Regions from separate parts of the Streptomyces sp. NPDC060366 genome, predicted to be linked through region 3. Evidence: riboswitches for the same ligand, from Rfam matches in the RefSeq annotation. Region 3 holds a riboswitch; each other region holds the start of a gene.

Region 1 (7,072 bases), on a different contig from region 3:
TCCTTCAGCATGTCGGTGACCTGCTGCTGGAGCGCGTCGTCGAAGAGTTCCGGCTCCTCCTTACGGACGGTGTCCACGACCTCGAAGGCGAAGTTCATGTGCATCGTCTCGTCGCGGAAGACCCAGTTGGTGCCGGTTGCCAGCCCGTGCAGCAGGCCGCGCGAGCGGAACCAGTAGACGTACGCGAACGCTCCGTAGAAGAACAGGCCCTCGATACAGGCCGCGAAGCAGATCAGGTTCAGTAGGAAGCGGCGCCGGTCCGCCGCCGACTCCAGGCGGTCGATCTTCTCGACCGAGTCCATCCACTTGAAGCAGAACTGCGCCTTCTCGCGGATCGACGGGATCTCCTCGACCGCGTCGAACGCCGCCGCGCGGTCCGCCGGGTCCGGGAGGTAGGTGTCGAGCAGCGTCAAGTAGAACTGGACGTGCACGGCCTCCTCGAAGAGCTGGCGCGAGAGATAGAGCCGAGCCTCGGGGGAGTTGATGTGTTTGTAGAGCGTCAGCACCAGATTGTTGGAGACGATCGAGTCGCCCGTCGCGAAGAACGCGACCAGCCGGCCGATCATGTGCTGCTCGCCCGGGGAGAGCTTGGCGAGGTCGGTGACGTCGGAGTGGAGGTCGACCTCCTCGACCGTCCAGGTGTTCTTGATCGCGTCCCGGTAGCGCTCGTAGAAGTCCGGGTAGCGCATGGGGCGCAGGGTCAGTTCGAAGCCCGGGTCGAGCAGGTTCTTCTCTACGGCAGGGTTGGTCATTACTGGCAGGCCTCGCAGGACTCGGGGTTTTCCAGGGAGCAGGCGACGGCGTCGGCGTCCGGCGCCATCTGTGCGGGTACGGGTACGGCGGCGGCCACCGGCTGCGACTTCGCCGCGCGGGCGATCCGCGTCGCCGGGCGCGACCGCAGGTAGTACGTGGTCTTGAGCCCCTTCTTCCAGGCGTACGCGTACATCGAGCTGAGCTTCCCGATGGTCGGCGTCTCCAGGAACAGGTTCAGCGACTGGCTCTGGTCGAGGAACGGGGTACGCGCCGCCGCCATGTCGATCAGGCCGCGCTGCGGGATCTCCCACGCCGTGCGGTACAGCTCGCGCACCTCGGCCGGGATCCAGCCGAAGCCCGCCACCGAGCCGTTGGACTCGCGCAGCGCCTCGCGGGACTGCGCGTCCCACACGCCGAGCTTCTTCAGCTCGGCCACCAGATAGGCGTTGACCTGAAGGAACTCGCCCGACAGCGTCTCGCGCTTGAAGAGGTTGGAGACCTGCGGCTCGATGCACTCGTACACCCCGGCGATCGAGGCGATGGTGGCCGTCGGCGCGATGGCGAGCAGCAGGGAGTTGCGCATACCGGTCTTCGCGACGCGCGCCCGCAGCGCATCCCACCGCTCGGGCCAGTTGAGCTCCACGTCGTAGTGGTCCGGGTGCAGCACCCCGCGCGCGGCGCGGGTCTTCGACCAGGCCGGCAGCGGGCCCTCGCGCTCGGCGAGGTCGCAGGACGCCTCGTACGCGGCCAGCATGATCCGCTCGGCGATACGGGTGGAGAGCGCCGCGGCCTCGGCGGAGTCGAACGGCAGCCGCTTCTTGAAGAAGACGTCCTGGAGGCCCATCACACCCAGGCCCACCGGGCGCCACTTGGCGTTGGAGCGGCCGGCCTGCTCGGTCGGGTAGAAGTTGATGTCCACGACCCGGTCGAGGAAGGTCACGGCGGTGCGGACGCTGTCGTCCAGCCGCTCCCAGTCCAGCTCGCCGCCCTCGGTGACGAACGCGCCGATGTTGACCGAGCCGAGGTTGCAGACGGCCGTCTCGCCGTCGTCCGTGACCTCCAGGATCTCGGTGCAGAGGTTCGAGGAGTGCACGACGGCGCCGGGCTCGGCGGTCTGGTTCGCCGTACGGTTCGACGCGTCCTTGAAGGTCATCCAGCCGTTGCCGGTCTGCGCGAGGGTACGCATCATGCGGCCGTACAGCTCACGCGCCGGGATGGTCCTGCGAGCCTTGCCCGCCGCCTCGGCCGCCCGGTACGCCGCGTCGAAGTCGTCGCCCCACAGGTCGACCAGCTCGGGCACGTCGGAGGGCGAGAACAGCGACCAGTCGCCGTCCGCGTCGACCCGGCGCATGAACTCGTCGGGGATCCAGTGCGCGAGGTTCAGATTGTGCGTACGGCGCGCCTCCTCGCCGGTGTTGTCGCGCAGCTCCAGGAACTCCTCGATGTCCGCGTGCCACGTCTCCAGGTAGACGCAGGCCGCGCCCTTGCGCCGGCCGCCCTGGTTGACGGCGGCGACGGAGGAGTCCAGCGTCCGCAGGAACGGGACGATGCCGTTGGAGTGCCCGTTCGTGCCGCGGATCAGTGAACCGCGGGCGCGGATACGGGAGTACGAGAGGCCGATGCCGCCCGCGTGCTTCGAGAGGCGCGCCACCTGGTGGTAGCGGTCGTAGATGGAGTCCAGCTCGTCCAGCGGGGAGTCCAGCAGATAGCAGGACGACATCTGGGGGTGGCGGGTGCCGGAGTTGAAGAGCGTGGGTGAGGAGGGAAGGTAGTCGAGCCGGCTCATCAGGCCGTACAGCGCGGCGACTTCGTCCATGGCGGCCGGGGAGTCGTCCTTGGCCAGCCCGGACGCGACGCGCAGCATGAAGTACTGCGGCGTCTCGATGACATCGCGGTTGATCGGGTGCCGGAGCAGATAGCGGCTGAAGAGGGTGCGCAGGCCGAAGTAGCCGAAGCGGTCGTCGGCGGCGGGGTCGAAGAGCGCGTCGAGGCGGGCGGCGTGGCGGGTGACGAACGCGGCCGTACGGTCGGCGATCAGACCCTGCGCGTGGCCCACGGCGACCGAGGAGGAGAAGGAGACGGCACCCTGGCCGGCGGCCTCGTCCGCGATGGTGCGGGTGAGGAGGCGGGCGGCGAGACGGGAGTACGCGGGGTCCTCGGAGATGAGCCCGGCGGCGGCCTCGGTGGCGAGTTCGCGCAACTCGGCCTCGTCCGAGGCGGCGTTGCGGCCACGGAGCGCGGCGGCGGCGACCCGGCCGGGGTCGGTGTCGGCGAGGTCGGCGGTGAGGTCGGTGAGGAGCCGCAGAAGGCTCGTACCGGGTCCGTCGGCCGGTACGGCCGTGTCCCGTCCCCGCTCTGAGATCGCTGAAGCCGGATCGGCTGGCGCGATGGTCACGTGGTGCTCTCCCTCGCTCGGCTCTGGGCCACGAGGAAGGGGGCACGGCGGCGCACGCCCGCGTACGCCGTCCCGGAAACGGGCAGCGCGCGGCGCGGCGTCCACCGGCCCAGCCTCGGGGCCCGGACGTCTCGGCACCCGGATCGGTCGAGCCGGATGCGCCGTCGGCAGGTGCTCGGACTCACGGGCGCGACAAAGCGCACCACAGCACACCGTTGCGGGACAGTTCCGGATTTCCACCGGATTCTCCTGCGGCGACAGCAGACTTGAGCATACATGTGGGGCTCGTTGGCGACGGCACCCCCCACATGTTGTGTCGTGGGTGTTCAGCCTTGCCCTGGATCGACCCCGAAACGCCTTAGATTTCCAGGCTGTAGGTGAGCAGGGACAGCCCCGGGACGGGAGACCAGTCGCGCTCCGGGGTCCGTACGAAGCCCAGGCGCTCGTAGATCCGGTGGGCGCCCAGCATTGCCTTCTGGGTGGACAGCCGCACCCGTACGCACCCCTCGGTGGCCCGTGCGCGGGCCACGCACTCCCGTACCAGCGCGTCGCCGACACCCCGCCCGCGCGCGGCGGACGCGACGGCCAGCATCCGGAACTCGGCCTCCCCGTCCCCGGCCAGATCGGCCCACGCGGACGGTCCGGAGACGTGGGCCACCCCACCGAGCACGCGCCCGTCCCCGCCGACGGCTACGAGCACCTCGGCCCCCTCGGCACGCGCCGCGACGTCCCGCAGGGTCGCCAGATAGGGGTCCCCATCCCCGAAGTCCAGCAGCCCGTCGTCCAGATAGGCGCGCGCGGTTATCTCGCCGAGCGCGTCGTACTCGGCGGGCTCGGCCGCTCTGATGGTGAAGTCGGTCGCCGGCCGTGTCGTCTGATCCATCCATGCAGTGTGCGACACGACGAGGACCGGCCGCACTGACCCCGCACGACGAAGGGCCGCCACTCCCCGCAGGGGAACGGCGGCCCTTCAGTCACCGCTCAGCAGCAGCGGAACCCTTCCCTCGGGTCCGCCTCGCGCGCGTCCATGCGGCTCCGTTCGAAGGCCCGGCGCGTCACAGGCTCCGCCGTCGGGTCACAGGCGCGGGTGTGGGCCACGTAGTGGTCGTACGCCGATTCGCCCGTCAACTCCCGTACGTACCAGCGGATCCGGCCCACCGCGTGGCGCACCTTCGCCGCGGAGGTCATGACGAGCCCGTCCCCGCACCCGCCCCGGCGGACGCCTTCGCCTCCGCCGCCGCCAGTTCCGCCTTCTCCTCCTTCGTCGGGAACATGCCCGCCGGTGCGACCAGTTCCGACTTCACGTACGGCGTCTCCGAGAGCTTCACGCTCTCCGGGTGCCGGATCGCCTTGTAGCAGACCCGTCCCGCGTCCACGATGACCACGATGATCAGGATCGCGAAGAGCGCGCAGAGCACGCCGTCCACCGTCGAGTTGGTGACGACCGTGTGCATGTCGTCCATCGTCTTCGCCGGCGGGAGCACCTCGCCGTTGTCGATGCCCGTCTGGTAGACCTCGCGCTGCTTGAAGAAGCCGACCTTCGGGTCCTCGGAGAAGATCTTCTGCCAGCTCGCGGTGAGCGTGACCGCCGCGTCCCAGGCCAGCGGAACCGCCGTCACCCAGGCCCATTTGAGCCGTCCGGACTTCACCAGCAGCGTCGTGCAGACGGCGAGCGCCACCGCCGCCAGGAGCTGGTTCGCGATGCCGAACAGCGGGAAGAGCTGGTTGATGCCGCCCAGCGGGTCGTGCACGCCGACCCAGAGGAAGTAGCCCCACGCGCCGACGACCACGGCGCTGGCGAACCAGACGCCCGGCTTCCAGCTGACCTGGCGCATCGGCTTGTACACGTTGCCGAGCATGTCCTGGAGCATGAAGCGGCCGACGCGCGTACCGGCGTCCACCGTCGTCAGGATGAACAGCGCCTCGAACATGATCGCGAAGTGGTACCAGAACGCCTTCATCCCCGCGCCGCCGATGACGGACGAGAAGATCTCCGCCATGCCGAGCGCGAAGGTCGGCGCGCCGCCGGTGCGGGACAGCAGGCTCGACTCCTCGACGTCCTTCGCCGCCTGGGCGAGTTGGTCCGGCGAGATCGTGAAGCCGAGGTTGGCGACCGCCTGGGAGGCGGATTCGACCGTGCCGCCGATGACTCCGGCGGGGGAGTTGATCGCGAAGTACAGACCCGGGTCGATGATGCACGCCGTGATCATCGCCATGATCGCGACGAACGACTCGGTGAGCATCGCGCCGTACCCGATCATCCGGATCTGGGTCTCCTTCTGCACCATCTTCGGCGTGGTGCCCGAGGAGATGAGTGAGTGGAAACCGGACAGCGCGCCGCACGCGATCGTGATGAAGACGAACGGGAACATCGATCCGGCGAAGACCGGACCGTCACCGCGGCTCGCGAACTCCGTGACCGCGTCCATCTTCATCGTCGGCATCGCGACGACCACACCGATGGCCAGCAGCGCGATCGTGCCGACCTTCATGAAGGTCGACAGATAGTCGCGCGGCGCCAGCAGCATCCAGACGGGCAGTACGGACGCGAGGAAGCCGTACACGATCATCCAGATGACCAGCGTGCCGGCCTCCAGCGTGAAGGTGTCGGCGAGCGACGACTCGGCGACCCAGCCGCCGGCCACGATCGCGAGCAGCAGCAGCGCCACGCCGATGAGCGAGACCTCGCTGACCTTGCCCGGCCGCATCACCCGCAGATACACGCCCATGAAGAGCGCGATCGGGATGGTCATCGCGATGGAGAAGACACCCCACGGCGAGTCGGCGAGCGCGTTGACGATGACCAGTGCCAGCACCGCCAGCAGGATGATCATGATGAGGAAGACCGCGATGAGCGCGGCGGCGCCGCCGAACGGGCCTATCTCGTCGCGGGCGATCTGGCCGAGCGAACGGCCGTCGCGGCGCGTGGAGAAGAACAGCGTGATCATGTCCTGGACCGCGCCCGCGAAGATGACACCCGCGACGATCCAGATCGTGCCCGGCAGATAACCCATCTGCGCGGCCAGCACCGGCCCGACGAGCGGTCCCGCGCCCGCGACGGCCGCGAAGTGGTGGCCGAAGAGCACGCGCCGGTCGGTGGGGTGGAAGTCGACACCGTTGTCGAGCCGTTCGGCGGGTGTGGCCCGTGTCTTGTCGACCTTCAGGACCCGCCGGGCGATGAATCTGGAGTAGAAGCGGTAGGCGATCGCGTACGAACCGAGTGCCGCGGCCAGCATCCAGGCCGCGGAGATCTCCTCACCGCGCGACAGCGCGAGGACACCCCAGGCGACCGCGCCCACCAGAGCGACGAGCGCCCATATGACGATCGACTTCGGCGTGAGACGCCCGGACGATTTCGGTGCGGAACTTGGCTGTGCCGGCTCTGGCATGGCGAGTCGTCCCCTCACTGGATCACCTGCTGAAACTCGCAGGAAATCTAGGGGACCTTTTCGGCACGCGTCACCCCCCGTCCGCATATCGGTACGGCAACAGTGTGCGTTCCGTACTCCTGCGTCGGTTCCCGAACATGCCCTTTGACGTGGGCTTCCGCCGATTTCGGCAGTCGGCCGGCCGGTGTCAGTCGGTCGGTCTGCGCAGCCGCGCCACGAACTTGTACCGGTCGCCCCGGTACACCGAGCGGACCCACTCCACGGGCTCCCCGGCGGTGTCGATCGAGTGCCGCGAGAGCATCAGCATCGGCAGGCCCACATCCGTCCCCAGCAGCCCCGCCTCGCGCGGTGTCGCCAGCGACGTCTCGATCGTCTCCTCGGCCTCCGCGAGGTGCACGCCGTACACCTCGGCCAGCGCCGTGTAGAGGGAGGTGTACTTGACGAGCGAACGGCGCAGCGCGGGGAAGCGTTTGGCCGAAAGGTGTGTGGTCTCGATCGCCATCGGCTCGCCGCTCGCCAGCCGCAGCCGTTCGAT
Region 2 (7,072 bases), on a different contig from region 3:
CGCGTTCCTGTCCGTCGAGGTCGCCAAGACCATCTCCGGCGGGCTCATCAACGAACAGGGCATCCAGACCGAAGTCATCTTCGCGGCGCTCGTCGGCGCCATTCTGTGGAACCTGTTCACCTGGCTGCTCGGCCTTCCGTCGAGTTCCTCCCACGCTCTGTTCGGCGGACTCATCGGCGCCACGCTGATGTCCGTCGGCACCTCCGGTGTCAACGGCGGGGTCGTCGTCACCAAGGTCCTGCTCCCGGCGCTCGCCGCGCCGCTGGTGGCCGGTCTGGCCGCGATGCTGGCCACCCGGCTGACGTATCGCATCGGCCGCAACACGGACGAGAAGGACACGGCGAAGGGCTACCGCGCGGGACAGATCGCGTCGGCCGGCCTCGTCTCCCTCGCCCACGGCACCAACGACGCGCAGAAGACCATGGGTGTCATCACCCTCGCGCTGGTCACCGGCGGCGTCCTCGCCCCCGGCTCCAACCCCCCGATGTGGGTCATCGTCTCCGCCGGTGTCGCGATCGCGCTCGGTACCTACCTCGGCGGCTGGCGCATCATCCGCACCATGGGCAAGGGCCTCACCGACCTCCGGCCGCAGCAGGGCTTCGCCGCCCAGACCAGCGCGGCGACCGTCATCCTCGCCTCCTCCCACCTGGGCTTCTCACTCTCCACCACGCAGTCCTGCTCCGGTGCCGTGATGGGCGCCGGCCTCGGCCGCAAGGGCGGAGTCGTCCGCTGGTCGACCGCCACCCGGATGTTCATCGCCTGGGGGCTGACGCTGCCGGCCGCCGGTCTGGTCGCCGCGGGCGCCGAGTTCCTGACCAAGCAGGGTCCGTGGGGTGTCGCGGTCACGGCCGCGCTGCTCGTCGGTCTCTCGGCGGTCATCTGGCTGGCGTCGCGCCGTCAGCCGGTCGACCACACCAACGTCAACGAGGCGGACGAGCCGGCCGCCGCCGAGCCCGTGGGTGTCGTGACCGCCGCCATCGCCGCCGTCACCCCGCCCCCCGTGGGCGGCCCGGCGTCGGAGATCGCCGCCACCATCCCGGCCCCGGGCCCCGGGGAACCCACCGCCGAACCGGCCCGGACCGCGACGGTCTGACGAAGCGAAGGACACTTTCAGCATGAACATCGACTGGGCGGCGCTCGGCTCCGTCTTCGGCGTCAGTCTCGTGGCCACCATCGCTCTGGTGGGTCTGTTCACCCTGGGCATCGTGGGGCTCTCGAAGGGCGCGTCGGGCGCGTCGGCCACGGCCTCCGGCTCCACCGGCTCCGGCTCCGCGGCGCTGGCCCGCACCGGCGCGTACGTCTGCTTCGGTCTGTGCCTGGCGGCCGTGTCGTACGGGATCTACATGATCGTCGCCTGAGCGGGACGATCGAGCACGGCTGAGGGGGGTGGCCCGGACCGGGTCGCCCCCCTCAGCCGCGTTCCGGTCCCGTGGGCAGCCGCGCCGTGTGGGCCTCAGCACACTGCCCCGCCGCAGGTCAAAGCCCGGTTGACGGGGGTTCGCACGCGTGGTGGACTGCCGAGGCCAATACGGCGACAGCGAAGAGGAAGCCGGTGCGAATCCGGCGCGGTCCCGCCACTGTGACGGGAGACAGCCATGTCTCCCGGAGCCAGGAACTCTTGTCGCCGCATCACGTCGAACCAGGGCGCGGACCCTGAGTGAGGACATGTCGCCATGCCCGGCTGCGGTTCAGCTGTCGCGTCCAGTGCTGTGAGTACGAGACCCCCGAGAACCTCCCGAGGCGTATCGGCGGGCTGAGCGATGCGTGCCGAGTATTCGGCGGGCCGTGAAGTACCGGCCCCGGGAAGCGTTTTCGCGTACGGCGCCGCCGCCGGTCTGCTCGCCGACCGGCTCCTCGGCGACCCCCGGCGCGGCCATCCGGTCGCGGGTTTCGGGCGGGTCGCGGGCGCCGTCGAGCGTCTGCTGTGGCATGACCACCGGGGCTGGGGCGCGCTGCACGCCGTCGTGTGCGCCGGGGGTGCGGCCGGGGTGGCCGCTCTCGTCTCGCGCGGACTGCGGGACCGTACGGCCGCGTCCGTCGTCCTGACCGCCGCCGTCACCTGGACCGTGGTGGGCGGTACGTCGCTGGGGCGCGAGGCGCGCGCCGTGGGCGGGGCGCTGGCGGCCGGTGACGTGGAGGTCGCGCGGGAGTGGCTGCCGCGGCTGTGCGGGCGGGACCCGCAGAGCCTGGACGAGCAACAGATCGCCCGCGCCGTCGTGGAGTCCGTCGCCGAGAACACCTCGGACGCCGTCGTGGGAGCCCTGGTCTGGGGCGCGTTCGGCGGGGTGCCGGGGCTGGTCGCGTTCCGCGCCGTCAACACGCTGGACGCGATGGTCGGGCACCGTTCGCCGCGCCATCTGCGCTTCGGCTGGGCCTCGGCGCGGCTGGACGACGTGGCCGGCTGGCCGGGAGCCCGGCTGACGGCCGCGCTGGCGGCGGTGGCGGGCGGCGCGCCCGCGCGGGCGCTCGGCGTGGTGCGGCGCGACGCGGGCCGCCATCCGAGCCCCAACGCGGGCCCCGTGGAAGCGGCGTTCGCGGGCGCGCTGGGCGTGCGGCTCGGCGGCACCCTCGCGTACGGCGGACGGGTCGAGCACCGGCCGGTCCTGGGCGGCGGGGGACGGCCGGTCGAGGTGGCCGACATCGAGCGGGCGGTCCGGCTGTCGCGCCGCGTCGGCGCGCTCGCGCTCGGCGTCTGCGTGGCCGGGCGGCTGCTGGCCGGCAACCTCCTGAAGAGGAGGGCCCGATGAGCGAGGGGTCGATGGGCGGAGGGCGAAGGCGCGGCGGCGGGCTGCTCGTCGCGGGCACCACCTCCGACGCCGGAAAGAGCGTCGTCACGGCGGGCATCTGCCGCTGGCTCGTACGCCGGGGCGTGAAGGTGGCGCCCTTCAAGGGGCAGAACATGTCGCTGAATTCGTTCGTGACGCGCGAGGGCGCCGAGATCGGCCGGGCGCAGGCGATGCAGGCGCAGGCCGCGCGCGTCGAGCCGACGGCGCTGATGAATCCCGTCCTGCTCAAACCCGGCAGCGACCGCAGCAGTCAAGTGGTGCTGATGGGGCGGCCGGTGGGTGAACTGAGCGCCCGCGGCTACCACGGCGACGGCGCGGGCCCCGGCCGCCAGGAGACGCTGCTCGGCACCGTCGTGGAGTGCCTGGAGGAGCTGCGGAGCACGTACGACGCGGTGATCTGCGAAGGCGCCGGCAGTCCGGCCGAGATCAATCTGCGGCGTACCGACATCGTCAACATGGGTGTCGCGCGGGCGGCCCGGCTGCCGGTCGTCGTGGTCGGCGACATCGACAGGGGCGGCGTCTTCGCGTCGTTCTTCGGTACGACGGCGCTGCTGAGCCCCGAGGACCAGGCGCTGATCGCCGGTTATCTCGTCAACAAGTTCCGCGGCGACGTGTCGTTGCTGGAGCCGGGTCTGGAGATGCTGCGCGGGCTGACCGGCCGCGCCACGTACGGTGTGCTGCCCTTCCGGCACGGTCTGGGCATCGACGAGGAGGACGGCCTGCGGGTCTCGCTGCGCGGCGCCGTACGCGAGTCGGTGGTGGCACCTCCGTACGGAGAAGAGGTCCTGCGGGTCGCCGTCTGCGCGGTGCCGCTGATGTCCAACTTCACCGACGTGGACGCGCTGGCGGCCGAACCGGGCGTCGTGGTGCGGTTCGTGGACCGCCCCGACGAGATCGCCGACGCGGACCTGGTGATCGTCCCCGGCACACGCGGCACGGTCCGCGCGCTGGCCTGGCTGCGCGAGCGCGGTCTCGCCGACGCGCTGCTGCGGCGCGCCGCCGAGGGTCGCCCGGTCCTCGGGATCTGCGGCGGCTACCAACTCCTCGGCGAGCACATCGAGGACGACGTCGAGTCCCGCGCGGGCGCCGTCGCCGGACTGGGACTGCTGCCCGTACGCGTCGAGTTCGCCCGCGAGAAGACCCTGGCGCGGCCCGTCGGCGAGGCGCTGGGCGAGCGCGTCGAGGGATACGAGATCCACCACGGCGTCGCCTCCGTGGAAGGCGGCGACCCGTTCCTCCTCGACAGCGGCGGACGCCGCCTCGACGGGTGCCGCTCGGGCCAGGTGTGGGGTACGCACTGGCACGGCTCGCTGGAGAGCGACGGCTTCCGGCGCGCCTTCCTGCGCGCCGTGGCCACGGCGGCGGGGCGCCGTTACGTACCCGCCCCCGACACCTCGTTCGCCACGCTGCGCGAGGAGCAGCTCGACCTCCTCGGAGATCTGATCGAAGAACACGCGGACACGGACGCGCTGCTGCGACTGATCGAGTCGGGCGCCCCGTCAGGACTTCCCTTCATCGCACCTGGAGCGCCATGACCACCGCGCCTGTCAACAGCCCCGCACCGAGCGTGCTGTTGCTGTCCACCGCCGATACGGATCTGCTGGCGGCCCGTGCCTCGGGCGCCCCGTATCTCATCGGCAACCCGAACCGCGTCGACCCCGACGGGGACCTGCCCGCGCTGATCGCGGGCGCGCGGATCGCCGTCGTACGCCTGCTCGGCGGCAAGCGCGCCTGGGAGGACGGTCTCGCGGCGCTCGCCGCGTCCGGCATCCCGACCGTGCTGCTGGGCGGCGAGTCCGTACCGGACGCGGAGCTGATGGCCGACTCGTCGGTGCCCGCCGGTGTGGTGGCCGAGGCACTGCGCTATCTCGTCGAGGGCGGGCCGGAGAACCTGGCGGAGCTGGCGCGGTTCCTCTCCGACACCGTGCTGCTCACCGGCGAGGGGTTCGAGGCGCCGCGCACGATGCCCGAGTGGGGCGTGCACGGCGAGCGCGCCTCCGTGGAAGGCCGGCCGACGGTCGCGGTCCTCTTCTACCGCGCGCACCATCTCTCCGGGAACACCTCCTTCGTGGACGTGCTCTGCGACCGCGTCGAGGAGCGGGGCGCCAACGCCCTACCCGTCTACTGCGGTTCACTGCGCGGCGCCGATCCCGCCCTGTACGAACGGCTCGGTGCGGCGGACGCGCTGATCGCGACCGTCCTCGCCGCAGGCGGCACGCGCGCGTCGGACGCGTCGGCGGGCGGCGACGACGAGGCGTGGGACATCGGGGCGCTGGCCGATCTCGACGTGCCCGTCCTGCAAGGGCTCTGTCTGACGTCGTCGCGGGCCGCCTGGGACGCGTCGGACGCCGCGCTGTCCCCCATGGACGCGGCGATGCAGGTCGCGATCCCGGAGTTCGACGGGCGGCTGATCACGGTCCCGTTCTCCTTCAAGGAGGAGGGCCCGGACGGGGTCCCGGTGTACGCCGCCGACCCCGAGCGGGCCGGCCGGGTCGCCGGGATCGCGGTGCGGCACGCGCGGCTCGCGCACAAGCCGAACGCGGAGAAGAAGCTGGCCGTGGTCTTCACGGCGTACCCGACGAAGCACTCACGCGTCGGCAACGCGGTCGGTCTCGACACCCCCGCGTCGGCGGTACGGGTGCTGGACGCCCTGCGCGACGCCGGTTACGCGGTGGGGGACGGCGCGGACGGGCACCCCGACAACGGTGACGAGCTGATCCACCGGCTCATCAACGCCGGTGGCCACGACGTGGAGTGGCTGACCGAGGAGCAGTTGGCCGTGGCGCCCGCGCGGGTGCCGCTGGCCGACTACCGCGCCTGGTTCGACAAGCTGGAGCCTGGGCTGCGCGCGAGCATGCTGGAGCACTGGGGCGAGCCGCCGGGCTCGCTGTACGTGGACGGCGACGACATCGTGCTGGCGTCGCTCCGGTTCGGGAACGTCGTGGTGATGATCCAGCCGCCGCGCGGCTTCGGCGAGAACCCGATCGCGATCTACCACGATCCGGACATGCCGCCGTCGCACCACTACATGGCGGCGTACCGCTGGCTGGAGACGGCCGCCACGGAGAACGGTTTCGGCGCGGACGCGATCATCCACATGGGCAAGCACGGCACGATGGAGTGGCTGCCCGGCAAGGGACTCGGTCTCTCGGCGGGCTGCGGCCCGGACGCGGTGCTCGGCGAACTGCCGCTGATCTATCCGTTCATCGTCAACGACCCCGGCGAGGGCACCCAGGCCAAGCGGCGCGGCCACGCCACCGTCGTGGACCATCTGGTGCCGCCGATGGCGCGCGCCGACACCTACGGGGACCTGGCCAAGCTGGAGCAACTGCTCGACGAGTACGCGCTGGTCAGCGATCTGGACCCGACGAAGGCGCCGACGGTGCGCGCGCAGATCTGGACGCTCGTCAAGGCCGCCGAGCTGCACCACGACCTGCATGTGGACGAGCAGCCGGACGACGACGACTTCGACTCGTTCGTCATGCATGTCGACGGCTATCTGTGCGAGATCAAGGACGTCCAGATCAGGGACGGCCTGCACATCCTCGGCGGCGGCCCGCAGGGTGAGGCCCGCGTCAATCTGGTGCTCGCCGTGCTGCGCGCCTCGCAGGTGTGGGGCGGCGAGGCGAACGCGCTGCCGGGTCTGCGGGCGGCGCTCGCCGAGCATTTCGGGCTGGTCGAGAAGGAGTTGCTGGGCGAGCCCGGCGCGCCGGTGAAGGTGCCGGTGGAGCTGACGGACCTGGTCGCGGGTCCGGCCAGGTCGGCGGCCGACGCGATCGATCTGCTGGAGCAGCTGTGCCGGCGGCTCGCGGAGGGCATGGAGGAGCGCGGCTGGGAGCTGTCGGCGGCGGCGCCGCTGGCCGGGGAGGTACTGGGGCACGAACTGCCGTCGGCGGTGGCCGTGTTGGGCTTCGCCTGTACGGAGGTGGTGCCGAGGCTGGCCCGTACGACGGACGAGATCGACAACATCCTGCGCGCGCTGAACGGCGGTTTCGTCCCGGCAGGCCCGTCCGGGTCGCCGACGCGCGGGCTGGTGAACGTGCTGCCGACGGGCCGCAACTTCTACTCCGTCGACCCCAAGGCCATTCCGTCGCGGCTTTCCTGGGAGGTCGGCCAGTCCCTCGCGGACTCGCTGGTGGCCCGGTATCTGGCCGACACGGGCGCCTACCCGGCGTCGGTGGGGCTGACCGTGTGGGGCACGTCCGCGATGCGCACCCAGGGCGACGACATCGCCGAGATCCTGGCGCTGCTGGGGTGTCGGCCGGTGTGGGACGACGCGTCGCGGC
Region 3 (7,072 bases):
GATGCCCGCGAGGTCGCGGAGCTGGAGGTACGCGGCGATGCCGAGCAGCGCGAGCGCCGCGCCCCGGGCGGCCGGGGCGTTACGGAGGAGCAGGACGCCGACGACGAGGAACGCCGCGACGAGCGCGCTGTGGTAGTAGGTGAAACCGGCCGAAGTGCCGTATCCGCCACGGGCGTTGATGTTGAGCGCTTCGTGCCACCACTCGGAGAAGGCGCCCCGTCCACCGCCCTGACCGATGGCCTCGTCGAACTGGCGCAGGCTGCGGGCGTACCAGAAGCCCTGGAGCGCGCCGATCAGGATGAGCAGGACGCCCGCGGCGCGGCGGGCGCCGGTCGCGGGGTCCGGAGGCAGGTCACGCTCGCGGGCCACCAGCATCAGGATGATCACGGTGGCGGCGGCGAGGAAGGCGAAGACGTGGGTGAGCACGATCAGCGTGCCGTGCTCGGTGGCGAACACGACGTCGCGGTAGTCGCTCCTGGTAAGGCCGTTGAGCTGCCGGGCGCCCACGCCGAGGAGCAGGAACGCGAGGAGCAGGGCGGCGCCGCGCGCGGTACGGCGCTGGGCGAGGGCCGCGATGCCGACGACGAACAGGGCGACCGTGAAGGCCCATTCGTGGGCGGTGAAGACCAACAGCGGCCTGCCGGCGTCGTTCTTGACGAGGCTGTCGAGCAACACGTCCACGTCGGCCCGCACGTTGATCGCCGTGTCTACGATCCAGGCGGCGAGGACGCAGGCGAAGACGAGGAGCAGGATGCCGGAGGTGACGTACGCGCCGATGTGCCGACGCGGTGCGCGACCGGTGGTTTCCGGCGGGGCGAAGGGGTGGGGCGGGCCGAAGCCCGGCTGCCCGTAGCCCGGCGGGCCGTAGCCGGGTCCCGGTCCCGGTCCGGGGGCTTGTCCAGGGCCGCCCGTGGCACCCATGCCGCTCCAGCGGTCGTCCATCTCTGTCCCCCGTGGTGGTGTGCGTCACAACGCGTCGATCGACACCGATCGTCGGGGTCGGGAGCGGTGGGACGACACCCCCGCGCGGGGACTGTTGCACCACTGTTGCGGCGGGGCGGGCCGGGCGGACCGCGACTCGGCCCGCCCGCGCCCGGGAACGGGAGGGCTCAGGCCCAGAGCTGGCCCTGGAGCGTTTCGATGGCCTCTTCGTCCGTGGCGGCCGTGTAGACGCCCGTGGAGAGGTACTTCCAGCCGCCGTCGGCGACGACGAAGACGATGTCGGCGCTCTCGCCCGCCTTGACGGCCTTGTTGCCGAGACCGATGGCCGCGTGCAGGGCGGCGCCGGTGGAGACGCCCGCGAAGATGCCTTCCTGCTGGAGGAGTTGGCGGGTGCGGGTGACGGCGTCGGCGGAGCCGACGGAGTAACGGCTGGTGAGGACGGTCTCGTCGTACAGCTCGGGGACGAACCCCTCGTCGAGGTTCCGCAGGCCGTAGACGAGGTCGTCGTAGCGCGGCTCGGCCGCGACGATCCTGACGTCGGGCTTCTGCTCGCGCAGGTAGCGGCCGACGCCCATGAGCGTGCCCGTGGTGCCGAGGCCGGCCACGAAGTGGGTGACGGACGGCAGGTCGGCGAGGATCTCGGGGCCCGTGGTGGCGTAGTGCGCGCCCGCGTTGTCCGGGTTGCCGTACTGGTAGAGCATCACCCAGCTCGGGTTCTCGGCGGCGAGCTCCTTGGCGACGCGCACGGCGGTGTTGGAGCCGCCCGCCGCCGGGGACGGGATGATCTCGGCGCCCCACATGGCGAGCAGCTCGCGGCGCTCCTGCGAGGTGTTCTCCGGCATCACGCAGACGATCTTGTAGCCCTTGAGCTTCGCGGCCATGGCGAGGGAGATGCCGGTGTTGCCGCTGGTGGGCTCCAGGATCGTGCAGCCCGGTGTGAGCCGGCCGTCCTTCTCGGCCTGCTCGACCATGCGCAGCGCCGGGCGGTCCTTGATCGAGCCGGTCGGGTTGCGGTCCTCCAGCTTGGCCCAGAGCCGGACGTCGTCCGACGGGGACAGCCGGGGCAGCCGTACGAGGGGGGTGTCGCCGACGACCGCGAGCGGGGAGTCGTACCGCATCAGAGCGTGTGCGTGTCGAGCATCGGCTTCTGAAGTGCGCCGCCCGCGACGGCCGGGAGGATGGTGACGCTGTCGCCGTCGGCGAGCTTGGTGGAGATGCCGTCCAGGAAGCGGACGTCCTCGTCGTTGAGGTAGACGTTCACGAAGCGGCGGAGCTGGTCGCCGTTGGCGCCGTCGACGATGCGCTCGCGGATGCCCGTGTGGCGGGATTCGAGGTCGGTGAGCAGTGCCGCGATGGTGTCACCGGTGCCTTCGACGGCCTTGGCTCCGTCGGTGTAGGTGCGGAGGATGGTCGGAATGCGGACCTCGATGGCCATGGCGTGGGCTCCTGTCGGAGAAGAGGCGTGACGGGCGCGCGGCTCTGCCCCCGCGCGGGGGGTGGTGCTCGGAACGGGCGTTTCCGCCGGTCTCAGGCGGCAGCGCCGACCGTACACATGGCGCTGGCGAGACGGCACAGGTCGACGTGCAGCCGCGCAACCAGCAGATCGCCGGGCGTCTTGTCGCTCACGTCGTGGGAAACCATGGGGTCATCGTATCGATTCCCGGTCCGCATCCCGGTATGCCATCTCGCATGATGGACGATTCGTGTTCGTCAGGTGGACGCGGCCGGGGGCTCGGGCAGATAGACGACGGTGGGGGCGCCGGTCCGGGGGTGGGGTGTGACCTCGGCCTCCACCTCGTAGACGGCTGCCAGGAGGGCGGGGGTCAGGATCTCGGCCGGGGTTCCGGAGACGACGACGGTACCCGCTTTGAGCACGTACAGGCGGTCGCAGTAGTACGCGGCGAGATTCAGGTCGTGCAGGGCGAGCAGCTTGGTCGCCCCCAACTGCCGCATCAGGGTGAGGACTTCGAGCTGGTAGCGGATGTCCAGATGGTTGGTCGGCTCGTCCAGGACGAAGAGCGCGGGGCGCTGGACCAGGGCGCGGGCGACGAGGGCCCGCTGGCGTTCGCCGCCGGAGAGGGAGGGGAAGGCACGGTGGGCGAGCGGGGCGATGCCGACCCGGTCGAGCGCGGCGTCGGCGAGTGCGGTGTCGGCCGCCGTGTCCGCCTCCCAGAAGCGCCGGTGCGGGGAGCGGCCCATGGCGACGACCTCGCGAACAGTCAGCTCGAAGTCGGTCTGCCCGTCCTGCGGGACGGTGCCCACGCGCCGGGCACGCGCCTTGGCGGTCATGGTGTGCAGGTCGTCGCCGTCCAGCAGCGCCCGGCCGTGGGTGGGGCGCAGCGCCCCGTACACACAGCGCAGCAGGGTGGTCTTGCCGCTGCCGTTGGGGCCGACGAGTCCGACGGTCTCGCCGGGGGCGGCGGTGAGGTCGACGGCGTCGACGAGGTGCCGTCCGTCGCCGACTCCGTAGGAGAGCCCTTCGACCTGGAGCCGGGCGGCCGTACGGTCACTCATACCGGGGCTCCTTCGGGGCGGCGGCGCATCAGCCACAGGAAGAACGGGCCGCCGGTGAGCGCGGTGAGGACGCCCACGGGGATGTCCTGCGGCGCGGCGACGGTACGGGCGGCGAGGTCCGCGACGACGAGTACGACCGCCCCGCCGAGCGCGGCGACGGGCAGCAGCGGCCGGTGCGCGGCCCCGACCGCCATGCGCGCGGCGTGCGGCACGAGCAGCCCGACGAAGCCGATGGCGCCGCTCGCGGCGACCATGACGCCGGTGACCAGCGAGGCGAGGACGAACACGGCGGCGCGGAAGCGCGCGATGTCCAGCCCGAGTACGGTCGCGCCCTCCTCCCCCACCAGCAGCAGGTCGAGCGGTCTGGCGAGCGCCATGAGGACGGCGGTACCGGCGACGAGGACGACGGCCGGGGCGGCGAGCGTGCCCCAGCGGGCGCTGCCGAGGCCGCCGAGTGACCAGAACAGCGCTTCCTGGAAGTGCTCGGGCCGGGCCGAGACCACCAGGACGAGCGTGGTGAGGGCGGACAGGATGTACGAGACGCTCACCCCGGCCAGTACGAGCCGCCCGCCGGTCATCGTGCCGCCGCGCCGGGCCAGCGCGTAGACGAGGGTCATCGCGGTGAGCGAGCCCGCGAAGGCGGCGGCCGGCATGGCGACGGTGGTGGTGATCCCGGCGCCGATGCCGCTGCCGACGCCGAGGACCAGTACGAGTACGGCGCCGGCGGACGCCCCCGAGGAGATTCCGAGGAGGAACGGGTCGGCCAGCCGGTTGCGTACGAGGGCCTGGAGGACGGTTCCGACGACGGCCAGCCCGGCGCCGACGACGGCGCCGAGCAGCACGCGCGGCAGCCGCACGTCCAGGACGATCGTGCGGAAGGGGCTGGGCTCCGCGCCGCCGGTGAGGATCGTGAGGACCTCGCCGGGCGGGATACGGACGGAGCCGAGCGCGAGCGAGGCGACGACGGCGCAGGCGAGGGCCGCGGCGAGCGAGGCGAGCACGAGGGCGTGCCGCAGCCGGCGGTGGCCGGGCGGGGTCCGACAGGTCATGGCGGGAAGGCCCTGGACCCTAGAGGCCCGCCTCGGGGTGGAGTTGGGTCGCGAGGCGTTGGACGGCGGCGGGGGCGCGTACGCCCAGTACGGCGTCGGAGAGCGGCAGGACGGCGAAGCTCTTGTTCCTGATCGCCGGGACGTCCTTCAGTACGGGGTCCTCCAGCAGGCGCCTCTTCTTCTGCGCGACGGTGGTGGCGCCGTAGTCGTAGATCACGATCGTCTCGGGCTCGCGGGCCACGACCTGCTCCCAGGTGGCGTCGCCGAAGGACTTGTCGAGGTCGGCGAAGACGTTGCGCCCGCCGGCCCGCCGGATCAGCTCGTTGCCGATGCCCTTGCCGCCGGCGGTGAACGCGGTCTTGTCGCCGCTGTCGTAGACGAAGACCGGGACGGGCTCGACGTCTTCGAGCCCGGCGGCGGTGGTGGCGAGGGTGGTGCGTGCCCCGGCGGTCCACTTCTCGGCCCGGTCGGCGACGCCGAAGGTGCGGCCGACCTCCTGGACCTCGCGGAACACGTCGTCCATGGAGGTCCGGCCCTCGGTGCAGTTCTCCAGGTTGAGCCGGGTGTCGATGCCGGCGCCCTTGAGGTCGTCGCGGGTGCGGCCGTCCTTGGCGGCGAAGGCGCTGGCGTACCCGCCGTAGACGAAGTCGGGGTTCGCGGCGAGCAGTTTCTCCTTGGAGGGGTACTCCTTCGCGATGACCGGGACGCTGTCGTACGCCTTCTTGTACGCGGGGAGGACCGCGTCGTCCAGCCAGGCGGTGCCGATGAGGGATTCGGTGAGACCGAGCTCGATCATGATCTCGGTGACGTGCTGGTTCATCGTGACCACGCGCTTCGGGGGTGCCTCGAAGGTGGTCTTCACACCGCAGTTGGTGACGGTGTACGGGAATCCGTCGGCCGGTGCTCCGGCGTCCCGGGCGGGGTCCGGGGCGGCGCCGCAGGCGGCGAGCGGGAGCAGCAGCGGGAGCAGGAGCGCCGGTATGAGGGCGTGGCGTCGCGAGGGCATGACTGGGCCTCCTCCGGGGGATTTCCGCGTCCCCTGGCATGGTGGGAGAAGGGCGACAGGTCAGTTCCTGGCTTCCGGGCCCCCGCTCGCGCGGAGGGCCTGGTCACAGTGGCGGGACCGTGCCGGATTCACACCGGCTTCCTGGGTCCTGCCGCCCTGGACGGCGTCATCTTGTCAGACGACCTCGATGTCCTCTTCCGTGACCTCGCCGTCGACGATGCGGTACGAGCGGAACTGGAAGGGGCCCATGTCGTCGGTGTCGGCCGTGGAGACCAGGACGTAGTGGGCGAACGGCTCCATCGCGAGGTCGATGTCCCGTCGGGAGGGGTACGCCTCGGTCGCGGTGTGCGAGTGGTAGATGACCACCAGGTCCTCGTTGCGCTCGCGCAGCTCGTTGTCGAGCTTCTTGTGGTCGTCCGCGTCGAACTCGTAGAACGTGGGCGAGCGGGCCGCGTTGAGCATGGGGATGAAGCGCTCGGGCCGGTCGCTGTCCTCGGGGCCCGCGATCACGCCGCACGCCTCGTCGGGGTGGTCCGCCCGCGCGTGGGCGACGATCTGGTCGTACAGCGCCTGGGTGATGGTCAGCATGAGGTGAAGGATAAACAGGTGGCCTCCGCGTGTGAGACACGAAGGCCACCTGGTGAGACGGGTGCTGGGACGCCCGGCGGCCGATGGGGGGTGCCGGGCGGCTGCCGGACGGCGTCAGTCGGAGGCCTTCGCGAACTCCGGCTCGTTCGGGCCCTCGGGGGTGCGCGTCGCGAGTTCCGGGTTACGGCTCTTGAGCAGCGCCCAGCCCGCGACCAGGAACACCGCCCAGAGCGCGCCGACGTACAGCGAGACCCGGGCGTCGGAGTCGTACGCGATCAGACAGGTCACGAAGGACAGGAAGACCAGCGCCACCCAGCTCAGGGCCGAACCGCCCGGCGCCGGGAACGAGGACGCCGGCAGCCGGCCCGCGACCACGGCGGAGCGGTACTTGATATGGCTGATGAGGATCATCATCCAGGTCCAGATACCGGCGGCGGTGGCGACCGAGGTGACGTACAGGAACGCCTTCTCGGGAACGATGTAGTTGAGGACGACGCCGATGCCCATCAGCGCGACGGACGCCGCGATGCCGGTGGCCGGTGTCCGGCGGCGGTTGAGCTTGCCCAGGGCCTTCGGCGCCTCCTTGTTGGCGGAGAGGTCGCGCAGCATCCGGCCGGTGGAGTACATGCCGGAGTTGCAGGACGACAGGGCCGCCGTCAGCACGACGAAGTTGACGATTCCGGCGCCGAGCGGAATGCCGATCTTGGCGAACGCGTGCACGAACGGGCTCTCGCCCTCGCTGAATTCGGTCCACTTCACGACGGCGAGGATGACGGTGAGCGCGCCGACGTAGAAGACGATGATGCGCCAGGGCAGCGTGTTGATCGCCTTGGGGAGCGTCTTCTCCGGGTTCTCGGACTCGCCCGCCGTGACGCCGACGAGTTCGACGGCGAGGTAGGCGAACATGACGCCCTGGAGCGTCATCAGGCTGGAGCCGATGCCGTTGGGGAAGATCCCGCCGTGCTGCCAGAGG
Region 4 (7,072 bases), on a different contig from region 3:
CTCCGTCGCCCACGCCAGGTAGTCGGCGTGATCGGCGGAGCGCGGGGGCAGTGTCTCGCGCAGAGCGGGTTCGTCGACCTGGATGACCGAGGTGCCCGCCGCCTCCAGGTCGTTGACCTCGTCGCGCAGGGCGAGTGCGACCTGGCGGGCGGTGTCCCCGAGCGGCTGGTCGTCGCGGACGAAGGACCAGGCGAGCATGGTGACGGGCCCGGTGAGCATGCCCTTCACCGGACGGCCGGTGAGCGACTGCGCGTACGAGGTCCAGCGCACCGTCATCGGCTCGGGCCGGGAGATGTCCCCGGCGAGGACCGGCGGGCGTACGTAACGGGTGCCGTACGACTGCACCCAACCGTGGTTCGTGGCGACGTAACCGGTCAGCTGCTCGGCGAAGTACTGCACCATGTCGTTGCGTTCGGGCTCACCGTGCACCAGGACGTCGAGCCCGGCCTTCTCCTGGAAGGACAGGACCTCCCGGATCTCTTCCTTGATCCGCTCCTCGTATCCGGCGGTGTCGATCCGCCCGGCGCGCAAGTCGGCCCGTGCGGTGCGCAGTTCGGCGGTCTGCGGGAAGGAGCCGATGGTGGTCGTCGGCAGCGGCGGAAGGCCGAGGCGCGCCCGCTGCGCCGTGGTGCGTTCGGTGTACGGCTGGGAGCGCCGTGCGTCCGCGTCGGTGACGGCGGCGGTGCGGGCGCGCACGGCCGGGTCGCGGGTGAGCGCGGAGCCGGCCCGGGAGGCGAGGGCCGCGCGGTTGGTGATGAGTTCGGCCGTGATGGAGTAGGTGCCCTGCCCGAGTCCGCGCGCCAGTACCGCGATCTCCTCCGTCTTCTGCCGGGCGAAGGCGAGCCAGCGGGTGATCTCGGGGTCGATGTCGCGTTCGGCGCCGGCGTCGAGGGGGACGTGCAGCAGGGAGCAGGAGGCGGAGACGTCGACGCGGTCGGCGAGGCCGAAGAGCGTGCCCAGTGTGGCGAGGGACTTCTCGTAGTCGTTGATCCAGATGTTGCGTCCGTTGACGACGCCCGCTACCAGGCGCTTGCCGGGAAGCCCGCCCACGGCGGCGAGTGCGTCGAGGTTGGTGGCGGCCGATTCGGTGAAGTCGAGCGCGAGCCCGTCGATCGGGGCCTTGGCGAGCACGGGCAGCGCGTCCCCGAGCCGCCCGAAGTAGGAGGCGACGAGCAGCTTGGGCCGGTCGGTCGCACCGCCCAGGTCGCGGTAGGCGCGGGCGGCGGCGTTCAGCTCGGCCGGGGTGCGGTCCTGCACGAGCGAGGGCTCGTCCAGCTGCACCCAGTCGGCGCCGGCCGCGCGCAGGTCGGCCAGGATCTCGGCGTACACGGGAAGGAGCCGGTCGAGCAGTGTCAGCGGCTCGAAGTCGGCGGCCACGCCCGGGGCGGGCTTGGCGAGCAGGAGATAGGTGATGGGCCCGACCAGGACCGGACGGGCGGTGAGGCCGAGCGCGAGGGCTTCCCTGAACTCGGCGACCTGCTTGGTCGGGTCCGCGGAGAAGTCGGTGTCCGGGCCGAGCTCGGGCACCAGGTAGTGGTAGTTGGTGTCGAACCACTTCGTCATCTCCAGCGGCGCGACGTCCTGGGTGCCCCGCGCCATCGCGAAGTAGCCGTCCAGTGAGTCGGCGGCGACCGCCGCGCGGTGCCGCGCGGGGACGGCGCCGACCATGACGCTGGTGTCTAGGACGTGGTCGTAGTAGGAGAAGTCGCCGGAGGGCACTTCATGGATGCCGGCGTCGGCCAACTGCCGCCAGTTCGAACGGCGAAGATCCTCGGCGGTCTTCCGGAGGGCGTCGGCGTCGACGCGGCCCTTCCAGTAGCCCTCGACGGCCTTCTTCAGTTCCCGGTTCTGTCCCTGGCGGGGGTAGCCGTACACGGTGGCCCGTGCTGCCGCGGCTGCGGACTGCGCTGTCACGGAACTCTCCTTCGCGAGATGTGTCCTTGAGTCCCGGGGACGGGACGCGGGCGCGAAGGGACGACCGACCGTGCGGACCACGTCGCGCGTTGCGCGCGACTGCCGCTCGATATGTACGCCGACCCGCCCACGAGGTCACCGGAACAACCGCGCGCGATCGTTCACGCACGGGCAACGGGCAGGTCTTCGGACTCGTGGGCCCGTCTCGTATCGGTCACGAGACACCTACTGGCCGTCGCTTCCCAGACCCGTCCGGGCCCAGTGCGTATGACGGCGGTCGTTCCCACTCACCGCTGCGGGGCAGTCCCGGATTCCCACCGGGTTCCCTCTTACGACGCACCTGCCTGGCGGACAGGAACGAACCAGCTGCACCGACCAGCCTAGAGGGCCCAGTGGCGGGCGCACACGTGTTGACCACATCGCGGACGGTGAAATGGACGAGCCGGAACGCGGGCGCGTGCCGGCGCGACGCCGTCGCGATTCCCGGTGCCGCTCAGGACGCGGCGGGCCAGTCTCCGCGGCCCGCCAGTCGCACGACCAGGGCGGCGATGTTCCACGCGTCGTCGTCGCCCCGGTGGTGGCGGCCCTCCAGCGGGAGGCCGGCCACCCTCAGTGCCTGGGCCATTCCCGGGCGGCGCCGCAGGCCGTAGGAGGCGGTGAAGGCGACCTTCGCGTTGGTGTGCCGGTGGCCGAAGGGGTACTCCGTACCCGTCCGCCGGCACTGGCGGGTGAACTGGTTACGGTCGTAGTCGCCCCAGCTGGCCCAGGGAAGCCGGCCCGCGCGGTGGTGGCTCGCCAGTACCCGGCAGGCTTCGGCGAAGGGCAGCCCCCCGGCCACCTCGGCGGGTGTCAGCCCCGTCAGCTCCGTACAGAACGGGCTCACCTCGGACCGGGCCGGGCGTACCAGCAGCCGGTGCTTGGCGAGGCGCTCGCCCGCGCGCAGGTCGACGACCGTCAGCCCGATCTCGATGATCTCGCTCACCTGCCCGAGTGGCGGCTCTCCCTCCCAGCAGGTCGCCTCGACATCGACCACGTTCAGCAGGTGCCCCTCGATGTCCATGGGGGTCAGGGTAGGAACGACCACCGTCCCGAGTCATCCGGATTAACGGCGTCGGGCCGACTACGCGTCGTCTCCCCCGGACGCCCCGCCGCACGGGGCGACTTGGTGGCTGTGGGGAAGGTCGCGCGTCAGGGTGGGGACGGGGCGCGGGATCGTACCGAAGTCGTGGTCCGGGTCGACGGGAAGGCGGTTGATGACCGCTTCCAGACGGGCCGGAAGCGTGGGGCGGCTGCCGGAGCGGCACTGGGTCAGCAGCTGGTGGCGGATGCTCTCCGGCAGCAGCGGGCGTGCGGCCGGGGCCGGTTGTGCGCTGTCCGGGGCCGTCAGTCTGCGGGCCTCCGCGCGCCAGTGCCGGGCGTCGCTGAACTCGGCACGCCGACCGTGGGCGAGGTAGAGGCAGAAGGCGGCGGTGCGGTTGCCGCCACCCGCGGCGAACTGCCACCAGAACTGGGCCGCGTCGTGATCGCGCGCCAGGTGGAGCAGCGCGCCGAAGACGACCGCGCCCTCGGGGTCCGGCCGGTCGTCATCGGCCAGACGTGCCAGGGCCGTTGCCGCCTGTGGGGTGTCGACGATGAGGGCGACCGCGAGGTCGAGATCGCGGGCCGCCTGCTCGTGCGCGGCGGGAGTGCGCGGCGCGCCGGTGGCGGAGTCGGGATGTACGCGGGCGGCCTTGGCGTCGACCCGTTGCCGGGCGGCTTCGGTGTCGTAGTCGGTGTAGGTGTCGACGAGGACCTCTGCCTGGTCCAGCAGGGCGCCGATGGAGGCGTGGTCGTTGGTGCGCACGTCTACCCTTCCGTCTCGGTCGGTTCGATGGCCAGGCTGAGTTCGCGTGCCAGGCGGCGGCGGGCGTGCTGTGCCTGGGATCGTACGGTGGCGAGCTCGATGCCGAGGTACTCCGCGACATTCTCCTCGTCCTCGCCGAGGACGAACCGCAGGACAATGACGTCGTACTGACGCTCCGGGAGTTCCGCGATGGCGCCGTACAGGCCGAGTTCGTCTTCCAGGACGGTGAACTCGTCACGGGTGTCGTGCCGGAGGAGTTTCGCGATGGCCGCGTGGAAGGCGGCGGTGCCGACCAGGAGCGGCTGAAGTCCGCGTTCGCCGAGCCAGCGGTGGGTCTCTTCCTTCAGCAGCGACCAGGCGTACCGGGAGACCGACTCCTGGGCGAGGGCGTGTTTCCAGTCGCGCTTCAGGTGTGCGCAGGCGTTGTCCACGACGGTCTCGGCCGCGGGCCGCCCGCCGACCTGGGTGTGGGCGTAGCGCATCCATAACTCGCGGTGGTAGTCGTGGAAGGCGTCGAAGGTCAGTCCCAGCCGTCCCTGTCGGGAGTCCTCGCCGGGGGCGTCTCTGGGGCTCGGGGCGTTGGCGCCCCGTGTCTTGGGGGTTGGTGCGGCCATCACGTTCCGCTCTCGGACGCGGGGGTCGGCGCGTCCGGCGTCAGGGCGGCGCCCGACGGTGTGTGGGGGGCGTACTGCGGACTGCGGAGGTGGCGTGCCCCGGCGCGTACTTCGGTTGCCGGGAGGCGAATCGCCTGGGCTTCCCGATCGAGTTCCACGCATGTCCTTGGGGGGGCTGGGGCACCGTGCCGCTCCACGGTGGAGGGGATGTCGGTGGAGACGGGATGTCTCACTCGACAGCCAACCGGATGAACGGGCTCCTTGTGCAAACCTTCGGTCAATTATCTTCGCCGACGGTAATAGTATGACTACTTAGACGTTCGGGTGGCGGTTTCGGAAACGTGTTCCCGTTCGTCCGAACGGGCCGCCATGGCCCCGGCGGAACGCCCCCGCTCCCACGGTTGTCCCGTGCGGACGACGGGAAGTGAACCCCGGTGGCGGAGGGGGCGTCGGCGCGGCGCGTACCCGGGCCGCGGACACCGGACAACCCCTGGGGGCGTGGCATGACGGAGAACGGCACGGTGGACCTGAAGCTGGATCAGGCGCATTCGGCTCGGATGTACGACTACTACCTCGGCGGCACGACGAACTTCCCCGCCGACCGGGAAGCGGCTGGCAAAGCCCTGGCCGCCTTCCCCTCCCTCCTGGCCACCGCGCGCATCAACCGGCGCTTCATGCGGCGCGCGACGCGGTTCCTCGCCCAGGAGGGCATGACCCAGTTCTTCGACATCGGCACGGGCATCCCCACCTCCCCCAACCTCCATGAGGTCGCCCAGGAGGTCACCCCCGCGGCGCGCGTGGTCTACACGGACAACGATCCGATCGTCCTGGCCCATGCGCGGGCCCTGCTCCACAGCCACTCCGAGGGCCACACCTCGTACGCGCACGCCGACGTCACCGACCCTGCCGCGCTGCTGGCGACACCGGAGATAGCCGCCACGCTCGACTTCGAGCGGCCCATCGCGCTGAGCCTCAACGCCCTTCTCCACTTCGTCACCGACGACCGTGTCGAGGGCGGCGCGCACGGCATCGTCGAACATCTCAAAGCGGCACTCCCCTCGGGCAGCACCCTCACCATCACCCATGTCACCCCCGACTTCGACCCCGAGGGAATCGCCCGGCTCACCGGCGCCTACCGCGCCGCCGGCACCCCCGGCCAGGCGCGCCCCCACGCCGAGATAGCCCGCCTCTTCGACGGCTGGGAACTCCTGGCCCCCGGCGTCGTCCCCACCCAGCGCTGGCGCCCGACCGAGGGGGACCAGGCCGAGAACGTCACGGACGCGGAAGCCGCCTGCTATGCGGGAATCGCCCGCAAGCCCTGATCCGAGGGCTCCCGCACGCCGTCAGCCGACGGCCTTCTTCACGAGGGCGGCGATGGTGGCTTCGGTTTTCTCGCTCAACTCGGTCACGGCGAAGGACGTGGGCCACAGACCGCTGTCGTCGTCGAGGTTCGCCTCGGTGGTGAAGCCGAAGGTCGAGTAACGCTCCTTGTCGACGTGCCCGCTGCGGAAGAAACACACCACCTTCCCCTTCCTGGCGTAGGCCGGCTGGCCGTACCAGAGCTTCGGCGCCAGTTCGGGGGCGTTGGCGGTGACGACGGCGTGGATACGTTCGGCCACCGCGCGGTCCGACGCCTCCATGTCCGCGATCTTCGACAGCACGTCGAGTTCCTCGGCGGCCGCCTTGTTGCCCCGGCCACGGGTCGTCTCCTTCTTCAGCTCCGCGGCGCGCGCCTTGATGGCGGCACGTTCCTGCTCGGAGAAGCCGGTGCTGGGGCTCATCGCTGTCACTCTCCCGGTCGTGATCGGTGTGAAGTGCCTCTGACGCTAACCGTGCCGGGAGACCTGACGCTTCTTCATTCGTGACCGGTTCGACCAACGGCGTTTCTCATTTAGGTTAGGCTAAGCTAACAATGCGTCGCCACGGACACCACGAGAGACGGAGACCATGACCGAACGGACCGCGACGCCCGCAAGAGGCAGCACCGTCGTCGTCAAGTTCGGCGGCAATGCCATGGTGGACGCCGACCTGCGGCGGACATTCGCCCGGGACGTCGTGGAGTTGTGGCACGCCGGCCTGCGCCCGGTCGTCGTACACGGGGGCGGGCCGCAGATCAGCGCGATGCTCGACCGCCTCGGCCTGGAGACCCGGTTCGAGGCAGGTCTGCGGGTGACCACACCGGAGACCATGGAAGTCGTGCGCATGGTGCTGAGCGGGCGGGTCCAGCGGGAGTTGGTCGGCCACATCAACGCCCACGGGCCCTTCGCCGTCGGTATGACGGGCGAGGACGCGCACACGATGACGGCCGTACGGCGGTCCGCCTGGGTGGACAGCCGGCAGGTGGACATCGGCCTCGTCGGCGACATCGTCGAAGTGAACCCGGACATGGTCCGCACACTCCTGGACCAGGGCCACATCCCGGTCGTCTCCCCCGTGGCGCGCGGCGTGGACGGACAGGTCTACAACGTCAACGCCGATCTCGCGGCGTCGGCCCTGGCCGTGGCCCTCGGCGCCGAGCGGCTGGTGGTACTGACCGATGTGGAGGGGCTGTACGCGAACTGGCCGCACAGCACCGAGGTGATCGAGCGCCTGACGGCCGACGCGCTGGACGGGCTGCTGCCGGGGCTGGCGAGCGGGATGCTGCCGAAGATGGAGGGCTGCCTGCGGGCCGTCCGCGGCGGCGTTCGCCGCGCACACGTGC

What was found. Region 3 has a riboswitch for cobalamin ahead of ACFWHU_RS31055 (ABC transporter substrate-binding protein). Riboswitches for the same ligand answer to the same signal wherever they lie in the genome.
Region 1: it holds a riboswitch for cobalamin, as region 3 does, so the genes downstream of both, ACFWHU_RS11040 (ribonucleoside-diphosphate reductase subunit alpha) here and ACFWHU_RS31055 (ABC transporter substrate-binding protein) in region 3, are expected to answer to the same signal.
Region 2: it holds a riboswitch for cobalamin, as region 3 does, so the genes downstream of both, ACFWHU_RS05070 (cobalamin biosynthesis protein) here and ACFWHU_RS31055 (ABC transporter substrate-binding protein) in region 3, are expected to answer to the same signal.
Region 4: it holds a riboswitch for cobalamin, as region 3 does, so the genes downstream of both, metE (5-methyltetrahydropteroyltriglutamate--homocysteine S-methyltransferase) here and ACFWHU_RS31055 (ABC transporter substrate-binding protein) in region 3, are expected to answer to the same signal.

What each region holds. Positions count from the first base shown of each region.
Region 1 covers NZ_JBHXDC010000003.1:466,663-473,734, forward strand. Annotated here, with positions in the region: gene ACFWHU_RS11035 (ribonucleotide-diphosphate reductase subunit beta) at 1-752, opposite strand, end outside; gene ACFWHU_RS11040 (ribonucleoside-diphosphate reductase subunit alpha) at 752-3,148, opposite strand; cobalamin riboswitch at 3,297-3,429, opposite strand; gene ACFWHU_RS11045 (GNAT family N-acetyltransferase) at 3,507-4,031, opposite strand; gene ACFWHU_RS11050 (YbdD/YjiX family protein) at 4,130-4,336, opposite strand; gene ACFWHU_RS11055 (carbon starvation CstA family protein) at 4,333-6,537, opposite strand; gene ACFWHU_RS11060 (GntR family transcriptional regulator) at 6,725-7,072, opposite strand, start outside.
Region 2 covers NZ_JBHXDC010000002.1:51,763-58,834, forward strand. Annotated here, with positions in the region: gene ACFWHU_RS05060 (inorganic phosphate transporter) at 1-1,093, shown strand, start outside; gene ACFWHU_RS05065 (hypothetical protein) at 1,116-1,358, shown strand; cobalamin riboswitch at 1,494-1,641, shown strand; gene ACFWHU_RS05070 (cobalamin biosynthesis protein) at 1,761-2,747, shown strand; gene ACFWHU_RS05075 (cobyric acid synthase) at 2,744-4,321, shown strand; gene cobN (cobaltochelatase subunit CobN) at 4,318-7,072, shown strand, end outside.
Region 3 covers NZ_JBHXDC010000017.1:131,008-138,079, reverse strand. Annotated here, with positions in the region: gene ACFWHU_RS31085 (hypothetical protein) at 1-942, opposite strand, end outside; gene ACFWHU_RS31080 (PLP-dependent cysteine synthase family protein) at 1,110-2,060, opposite strand; gene ACFWHU_RS31075 (MoaD/ThiS family protein) at 2,060-2,377, opposite strand; gene ACFWHU_RS31070 (putative leader peptide) at 2,470-2,583, opposite strand; gene ACFWHU_RS31065 (ABC transporter ATP-binding protein) at 2,653-3,456, opposite strand; gene ACFWHU_RS31060 (FecCD family ABC transporter permease) at 3,453-4,505, opposite strand; gene ACFWHU_RS31055 (ABC transporter substrate-binding protein) at 4,525-5,511, opposite strand; cobalamin riboswitch at 5,552-5,701, opposite strand; gene ACFWHU_RS31050 (Mov34/MPN/PAD-1 family protein) at 5,686-6,099, opposite strand; gene ACFWHU_RS31045 (amino acid permease) at 6,214-7,072, opposite strand, start outside.
Region 4 covers NZ_JBHXDC010000005.1:387,063-394,134, forward strand. Annotated here, with positions in the region: gene metE (5-methyltetrahydropteroyltriglutamate--homocysteine S-methyltransferase) at 1-1,914, opposite strand, end outside; cobalamin riboswitch at 2,074-2,277, opposite strand; gene ACFWHU_RS16630 (exonuclease domain-containing protein) at 2,408-2,974, opposite strand; gene ACFWHU_RS16635 (hypothetical protein) at 3,035-3,757, opposite strand; gene ACFWHU_RS16640 (RNA polymerase sigma factor) at 3,760-4,371, opposite strand; gene ACFWHU_RS16645 (SAM-dependent methyltransferase) at 4,875-5,693, shown strand; gene ACFWHU_RS16650 (DUF1801 domain-containing protein) at 5,715-6,152, opposite strand; gene argB (acetylglutamate kinase) at 6,319-7,072, shown strand, end outside.